4 regions of the Virgibacillus saliphilus genome follow, and region 3 is predicted to be linked to each of the others. Evidence: predicted binding sites of a transcription regulator. Region 3 holds the regulator's gene; each other region holds the start of a gene.
What was found. The regulator Rex, encoded in region 3, represses fermentation and respiration genes when NADH is low (regulators of the CRP and FNR family bind a similar motif). The targets are predictions, from matches to a motif close to TTGTGAAATATTTCACAA.
Positions count from the first base shown of each region.

Region 1: the regulator Rex is predicted to act here: its motif matches at 1,366-1,383, upstream of KFZ56_RS02830 (nitrate/nitrite transporter).
Region 2: the regulator Rex is predicted to act here: its motif matches at 1,006-1,023, upstream of KFZ56_RS02960 (TorD/DmsD family molecular chaperone).
Region 4: the regulator Rex is predicted to act here: its motif matches at 1,058-1,075, upstream of KFZ56_RS02930 (YwiC-like family protein).

Region 1 is NZ_JAGYHC010000001.1:546,660-548,868, forward strand. It holds gene KFZ56_RS02830 (nitrate/nitrite transporter) at 1-1,291, opposite strand, end outside; gene KFZ56_RS02835 (tetratricopeptide repeat protein) at 1,630-2,209, shown strand, end outside.
Region 2 is NZ_JAGYHC010000001.1:579,358-581,566, reverse strand. It holds gene KFZ56_RS02965 (DMSO/selenate family reductase complex A subunit) at 1-224, opposite strand, end outside; gene KFZ56_RS02960 (TorD/DmsD family molecular chaperone) at 217-906, opposite strand; gene KFZ56_RS02955 (molybdopterin-dependent oxidoreductase) at 1,711-2,209, shown strand, end outside.
Region 3 is NZ_JAGYHC010000001.1:933,577-935,785, reverse strand. It holds gene KFZ56_RS04815 (CPBP family intramembrane glutamic endopeptidase) at 1-460, shown strand, start outside; gene KFZ56_RS04810 (DUF4305 domain-containing protein) at 464-640, shown strand; gene KFZ56_RS04805 (redox-sensing transcriptional repressor Rex) at 795-1,445, opposite strand; gene abc-f (ribosomal protection-like ABC-F family protein) at 1,579-2,209, shown strand, end outside.
Region 4 is NZ_JAGYHC010000001.1:573,484-575,692, forward strand. It holds gene pflA (pyruvate formate-lyase-activating protein) at 1-235, shown strand, start outside; gene KFZ56_RS02930 (YwiC-like family protein) at 292-1,008, opposite strand; partial or broken gene KFZ56_RS19970 (TorD/DmsD family molecular chaperone) at 1,383-2,059, opposite strand; gene nrfD (NrfD/PsrC family molybdoenzyme membrane anchor subunit) at 2,136-2,209, opposite strand, start outside.

The DNA of each region.
Region 1 (2,209 bases), 390 kb from region 3:
GATTGGTTGCTTTGCTACCTACTGCCTCCTCTTCGGTATATCCACTCATTTGTGTGAAGGCAGGATTAACATATTGAATGGTCCCATTTTTGTTCATTACTATAATACCTTCTGTAGCCCCCTCTACAATTTTTCGTTCAATCGTTATTTGATCTTTGTAATACATGAAAATAACAATAACGAAACTGACTAAGGCAAATTGAGAAAGTGCCATGAAGCCAATGGAGTAATCACCGGTCATATTATTAACGGTTGTTAAGATGATTGGAGGGAAGAATCCGCCTAATCCTCCCATCGCAGAGACAATTCCATTAACAACTCCAGCTTGTTTGGAAAAGTGAAATGGAACAAGTTTGAATACGGCTCCATTACCAATACCGACAGAAACCCCAACAGCCAAAGATCCTACGGTGTACCATGCGATAGATGGTGAAAATGATAATAGTATTCCCGAAAGTGTAACACCAACAAATACAAACATTAGAATAATATAGGCGTTGAACTTATCGGCTAACCAACCACCAACCGGACGTACGAATGTCGCTAGTACAATGAAGCCAGCCGTCCTTATCCCTGCATCAACAGCTGTTAACCCGAAATCAGTTACTAAGAAGTTGGGCAAAAATACGGTGAATGCCACAAAGGCACCGAATGTTACAAAATAAAATAGGCTCAAAAACCATAACGTTGAGTTGCGGTATACGCCTTTTATTTGCCCAATCATCGATTGTTTTACTTTAGTTTCATCTTTGTCACCTAAAAAGAAATACAAAGCAGCAAATAAGATAATCAAAATGATATAGAATCGAACTGTACTTTGCCATCCTATGGCTCCTGCGATAACTGGAGCAGCAAATGTTGTTATTGCGGTACCGACATTACCAACCCCGTAAATACCATTGATGAATCCATGTTTTTCTTTGGGATAGTACTTTGGCAAGGATGTAACTCCGATAGAGAATGTCGCTCCTCCAACTCCCAGAATAAATCCTCCGATAACCAGATCCATGAACGAATCAGCTACACTGATATAGAAAACCGGAAATAGGAGGATGATTAACGCAACAAGGTTAACGGTTCTAGCCCCAAATCGATTGGTATAAAAACCAATCGGAATTCGTAATAATGACCCTAAAATAACAGGTATCGCTGTTACGAAAGAAACCTGCCCGGAAGTTAACGCAATGTCCTCTTGAATACTGGGCATGAGCGAGGATATTAAAACCCACATCATAAATCCCGCAATAAGGCTGGATGTTTGAAGGGATAATTGAATAGTTGGATTTTTCATCATGAAATTTCTCTCCTTTCAGCATACGTATTTATATCCGTTCCCCCTAGGTTAAATGATGAATAAGTATAAAACAGTGAAAAATATCACACTATGGAAATAAAATGAAGGATTAATTCGGTGAAAGTGTGATATTTATCATATCCGCATTGTTCCCAGCATGTTTAAATGATATATAATTAGAATGGTGTAGGCTTGGCTGATAGGTATCATGTTAATCAATGTGGTTGTACTGGATGGATGAGACGGATCAAACCCGGAGACATTGATGGCGAGTAGGGAATATTGCCTTTTTTAATTGTGCTCCATATGATTTTTTAATAAAGGTTGTGAATCTGATGGAAAGTCAAGTAGAAGATCATCTTACTTTTTTGGGAGAAAAGATAAAGATGTATGTAAATAGACAAGAATATGAATTGGCCCGGGAACATGTGGCGGAATTGGAAGCGATTCTTGATTCTGGAGATAATATGGATACTCAAGTACAATTTCTTTCACTTTACAGGATTGCGGAGTTTTATCATTGTGTTCATAATTATGATAAGGCAGTGGACTATCATAAGCGGGCGTTAGCTTTCAATGAAATGGATAAGATACATAGCAAGCTGGTAATAGATACGTATTTGGATTACGCTGGACTGGAAAGAGAATATGGGCGATTTTCAAATGCCAGGAAATTGTTAACGGAATTAGTAGCGCTTCTGGAGACAATGGATCAACAAGACGCTTATGATTTTGGGCGGATATACAGTAGTCTAGGTAAGGTGGATATAGGTGAGGGAGACGATAAATCCGGTTTAAACCAGTTGGAAAAGGCGTTAGGTTACTTTCGCCAAGTAGTACCTGAAGCGAATCCTGTTATCGGACAGACCATTCATACGATCTCGGATATTCACCTTCGTATGGAAGCCTATGACC
Region 2 (2,209 bases), 350 kb from region 3:
TGTGCTTTAATTAAGCAGCGGCCCCCACAATTTAACGTACCGCAAGTGGTTATAACTTTCTCTTCGGTAGCTTCATCAGTCGTTTCAGCAGTTATCTTTAATTTATTCGAAACAGCAGTACTACTACCGATAATTGCTGGTGCTGCAACGGCTCCCGACCATTTTAAAAATGATCGTCTTTTCATCTTTTTACGCTGTATCTTCTCTATAATGTTTTCACTCATGATCCAAAACCTCCTTAATTGATTTCATATATTCAACGTCTTCTTCTACAAATAATTGCAGCAGCTTGGCTACCCCCTTATAAAAATCACTTGTATCCGAAGACAGAATATCCCTGGTAAATGGTTTAACCCAATGATTTAGATGATCTTTAAGCAACCAAAATTGTGTATAAATTCCCCTCACAAAATTTTCTTTATTGCTTAATCGCAAAGCTTCCCTTGTAAAATCAATAAGATAGCACATGAATTCCAGTTCTATGGAAATATGATCTTCCGGAACTCTATGTTTATTTACAATCTCCATTCCAAAGCTTTCCCACTGTTTTCTCATTTGAAAAACAGGTTCAGCAAACATCGTCCGATCTTTCGTAACATAAACGGATTCCCAAGGTGGCGCAGGAATATGTCCGCTTTCGTTAAAGACATTAAAGGTTGCCAAATATGCAGCTTTCTCCTCTGCCTCAAAAGATTCCAAGTCACTGTTTCTCAATTTTTCAAAGGACTGATATAACGCTTCATTTTCTATCGTTAAAATATCAATAAATGCGGGGGTGAAATTTTCTTTCCACTGTGTTAAAGTGTCTATCGTTAAAGGTGCTTCAAACACAACTTTTAAGAAAGTATACATCGTCTCCCTTTCTTCTATTGTTGAATAATATGATTGATCTATCACCTTCTCCATAGCGGTTAACTCCTTTCTTTTACTTTCTTAAATAAACTTAAATTCTGATCGGATGACAATTAAGTGAAATCCGTTTTTCCTTTAGTTATAGGGGTATAGTTGTGATCTTTTTCACATGCAATCGTATACTTTACTGTTCTTAATATTTCTTCCCCCTTACTGTACCTCATCATCCTTTGGTCTATGTTAGCCATCCACCCTATTCTCCATACTTCCTATAGACCATTTACGTAATAGAAGTTACATCTCGATTTAGAATGTTATTTTAGTGAAATAGTGATCAATTTAATTTCTAATTAAAGCATATCATTCGCTCATAAATACTGTCAATACAATATTTAATCGTATATAGTTATTATCATATACATGTTATTAATGTGATATTTTGAACAATATAATTCTTATATTTCCAGCCATTACATCTAAATTTTGTATTTGGCTTGCACATATTCAGCAAGATTCTGGCCATGAGAATAAGTTACACTTTTCTGCTTACCCTATTGCCATTAACGTGTTTCGCACCGTTCCTAAAAAATCGTAATTTTTAGCATACCAGTACGATCACCTTCCATGAACAGAAAGCCAACTTATCTATGCAATGGAATGATAGTTTGCGCACCTATTGCCGAAAGAGATATACACTATATTTACCGTATTTACCATGGTCAACTTTTTTGTCAAAATTTTATGACATATTTATGAATCGTTAATTATTGAAATCGCTCATTTTCGTAATCATGCTATTATACATGTAAGTAAAAAGGTATCAGTTCAAATTTATTTAATATGAATGGAGGGGTCCAAATGAATATCTCAAGAAGAGACTTTATCAAAGCAGGGGTAGTTGGATCAACAGCACTGGGCTTATCTGGTTCCATGGTTTCACATAAATGGCTTCAAGCTGCTTCTGATAACAATGTACCTAATGAAGTAGAGAAATTTACTTATCATACACCAAACTGTGGTGGTCGTTGTGCCTTTATATGTACTGTTCGGGATGGAAAGTTATCCCTAATTGAACCGAATACTTGGGCAGATAATAGATTCTCAACTATTTGTTTAAGAGGTATAAGTGAAATAGAGCGTGTTTACAGTCCAGATCGGATTCAAACTCCACTGAAGCGTATCGGTAAAAGAGGAGAAGGCAAATTTGTTCCCATTTCGTGGGACGAAGCTCTTACTACAATTGCAGATAACCTTCAACCACTTATAAATCAACATGGTGGAAAATCAATCTTAGTAAGTATGTCTTCCGGCGTGGAACACAATTACAAATTTTTAAGCACCTTATTAGGTACACAAT
Region 3 (2,209 bases):
GGCTTTCTTCGCCCAGAGTATTGCTGCTGCAATTGAAACGTATCTGCTTGGAATCGACCCGGGTTCGGAGAATACACAACAAATCATGGATATTGCACGTGCTTTGCCAATTTTCATGATTATCCCTGCGATAATAGCACCTGTACTAGAAGAAATTATCTTTCGTAAAATTATTTTTGGCCAATTTTATGCGAAGACGAACTTCTTTATCGCGGCATTGTTGTCTGCTTTAATATTCGGGATCATTCATTTAGATCCTACACACCTCCTGGTTTACGCTTCCATGGGATTTGTCTTTGCATTTCTCTACGTGCAGACCAAGCGAATTCTTGTACCCATTATCGTACACGCGGCAATGAATACGATTGTCGTGATCGTACAATTCGGAGTGGATCCGGAAGACTTGGAGCGTATGCAGCAAGAACTTGAACAGATGCAGATGATCTTTTTAGGAGGTTAACTTATGGGTATGGCAATCATTTACTTTGCCATGGGTATTGGCTTCATATATCTTGCCATTCATTATGGCGATTCAACATGGGATTTAACAAGTCTCATTTTCGCAGTTGTTGCTACACTTGATTTCGGCGTAGGATTTAAAATGATATCCGACCATTTTCGCTCGAAGAATAAGAAGTAACAGAGAACACGTAGATTCAGCATTTTAAGATTTTATCCAGGGATACGAATCCATTGATTTGTATCCCTATTGGTGTGTAAAATACGAGATTTCGTTTGCAGGACGCTCGATCGTTTCAATGCTCTACTCGATCGATATGGCACCACTCTTCCGCTTAAAATCCCTCTTCGCTATCGTTCTCCAAAGGATAATGCTTCAAGAAGTAAACCAGCGCCTGTAACTCAACAGCCAGATCAATATGATGTACGCGAATGTAAGGTGGTACCGTCAGGCGTGCAGGTGTAAAATTAAGAATTCCCTTTATTCCTTTTTCCACTAATCGTCCTGTAATCAACTCGGCTTCACTTGCGGGTATGGTTAAAATCACAACTTGGATATCCTCCATTTTCGTTTCCAAATCATCTATATGATGAATGGGCACACCGCCAATATCTGTCCCCGCTTTATCTCTGTCTGTATCAAAAGCCATTTTAATCCGGATATTGTTGTTTTTCATAAAATTATAATGTAAAAAAGCCGTTCCTAAATTCCCTACACCAATTAAAGCTACATCCGTCACCTCATCTTGATCCAATGTCTTACGGAAAAATCCAAGCAAATATTCTATATTGTAGCCGTAGCCTTTTTTACCTAATGCACCAAAATAGGAGAAGTCTCTTCGTATGGTTGCTGAGTCTACTTTTACCGCCTCACTAAGTTCCTTTGAAGAAACGCGTGATTTCCCTTGATGGTTTAAATTGTTTAAAAAACGATAATATAAAGGTAAACGCTTCGCTGTTGCCTGTGGTATCTTATTTTGATCCATTATTATTCCTCTCTTCATTCGAAATTATCTATCCCCTATTTTAGCAGAAAAGTAAGAGAAAGTCGTGATTAATTTCACAATTGTTGCGAGCTTAATTCCCAATACGATACACTAGGAGGGATGAGGTGAGAAGATGATCGTAATGCAATTAAATGAGCTCTCGAAATCTTTCGGAGCTGATGAAATTTTATCAAATGTAAAACTTGAAGTGAAAAGTAATGATCGAATAGCAATCGTTGGTAGAAACGGTTCGGGTAAATCAACATTATTAAAAATCATGTCTGGGGAACTAACCTATGATGAAGGGGAATTATTTAAACCCAAAAATCTTACAATCGGATATTTATCGCAACATACCGCTTTAGATTCCGTCCAAACAATCTGGGATGAAATGGCTGATGTATTTCAGCAGCTAACCGAAATGGAGCAGGAACTGCGGGCGATGGAAAAGAAAATGGAACAGGCATCAGCACTTTCGGATGCGCATTATGAAAAACTCTTGCAAGACTATGATAACCTGCAGCAAGCTTTTCAAAACAAGGGCGGGTACACCTATGAAGCAGATATAAAGGCAGTGCTGACCGGCTTGAATTTTCAGGATTATGATTATAACACGCCTATAAATGAACTTAGCGGCGGGCAAAAAACGCGTCTTGCTTTAGGACAGCTTTTACTAAAAAAACCGGACCTTCTCCTATTGGATGAACCAACAAACCATTTGGATATTGATACACTTGGATGGTTGGAAAATTATCTTATGAGCT
Region 4 (2,209 bases), 360 kb from region 3:
ACCGGAGCGAAATGATTTTGACAAGGACTTGCATGATCTAGCCGATTTTATTGATACGTTAACAAATGTTGAAAAGATAGAAGTGCTTCCATACCATAAACTCGGCGTTTACAAGTGGGAAACATTGGGCCTTGATTATCAACTGGAAGGAATAGAGCCACCGACTACAGCGCGTGTGAGAAATGCAGAGCGCATATTAAATAAAGGAATGAAAGCAACGCTTCAACATGTTTGACAATATACGTAAAGGCTACTGATTCGGCAGTAGCCTTTTTTGGTATGTAGAAAGATTTATATAATGGCAATTATCATCATAATAAAGAATAATGCTGCATTCACAACTTCGATAATACCGCTTTTTTTCATTTTCAAAGGCTTACCGTAATAATAAAGTGCTCTTATCAAGGCCGGTAGAAAGGCAAGCGAAATAACCCAATAACCAAGGGCTGCCCATAAAACGGGAACCAGTATATGATAGGTCCAGGAAATACGTTTATACATAATGTTTTTTCGCTCTCTGATGATTGTTTTCACATGAAAGGTAGTTCCTATGAAAAATAAGACAGAGGCAATGAAAATAATGAGTGTTGCACTATTTATTTCTCCAGTTGCTAAATAACCACTTGCCAATCCTACAATACTAAATGAGAAAATGGCACTTATATCATTAAGTAATGCACGATCGTTCTTTTTACTTGAATAATAAGCGTTCATAACAAACAGAGGAATCATAGCCAGTCCAAAATAAATAATGGAAGGCCTTATCCATAAAGGAATAAGTAGTAATATAAGAGCTGGTATAAAGTAAATGAGTGCCCATTTTGTATAATAGGGAATTTTTTTCTTTTTAAAAAGAAGTAATGTTGGATATGTTGCTAAATACAATAACATCCAACCGAAAAAGAAAGGGATATGCTGCCATAAAAAGCCGGACGCCACTACCCCAAGCCAAAATGGAATGATTAACATTGCCCATGCTCCATGTTGTTTTGGCAAGAATAATTTCATACCTATACACTCCTTCATATTTGTTCTAACCTAATTATAAAATAATAACATGTGAAAAACATAACAAATTATACTGAAATATGATGACAAATGTGTGAAGGCGAAATAGCAATATGTAAATAGCACCTAATTACTCCCGATTTTTGCTTGAGTTAGGGCTTTTTACTTACATTAATTTTAAGAGATAAATAGAGGCTATGAAGATTTTGTTTCTATACCGTTCATTCTATATGTAAAATGGAATAAATCTACGAACGAAAAATAAAGTGGTTTGACGGCAGTGATTTCCGCTCAAACCACTAGTTTTACTACTACTTATAAGATTGTTTATTGTTGCTTATTGTTGTATTTATGTGGAGAATGGATGGTCTTATTTATGGTGCTACATAATTGTGGCTGTCCACAAATTCCTGCAGTAGTTCTGTATCCCAAAGAAGCGTACCCCAAATAAGTTCAATTATCCCTGCATAGAACCCTATATTTCCATGTTTATTCGCATCGCTACAAAGCTCAGGAATCCATGACAGCATATGTTTATTAATAAAAGAAATTTGCTCTTCGCTGACTGAATTTTGTTTTTCTGGCTCTAGTGTGTGTAATTGTTCACTCCTTTTAGCAAGGAACAATAACTCGAGGCCTAGGTGATCTTCCGGCTGCTTGTCTTTTCTTTTACTTTCCAAACCATATTTGTTTAATAGTTGTTTCATTTCCAATGTTTTTTATCAAACAATGCCATTTTATTTGAATAATAGAATGATTCATTGGGTGGTGCTTTTGGTTTCCCAGCTCCAATAAATAATTCTGTATATTCGAATGCAATCTTTTGCAATGCATCCTTTGTACCTCGTTTTTCCAATTTGGAAGCACAGGCAATTAACTTTTCCAAACCTTCTTCTTGCTGTGGATTAGCAGGTTCAATTGGGAAGTTATGCCAAAAGTTTTGCGTTAGCACTTCTTTATTCTCCTCATGGATCAATTCCAATAAACAGCTCGCTAGAAAGTGGTACATTTCCGTCCGAAAGAACCATACTTCAGTCCATGTTTTTGTCATTCGCAATACTCCTTCCACGGGCACTTAACCCGTCGACTATAATATTTTTACAGTAGGGGACTTTCCTAATTAGATGCTATTGCGGGTGTTCCTGCATTGGTTTGCAGTTATCCAATTTACTTTGATCCGATTTTCCAATTATTATCCGGG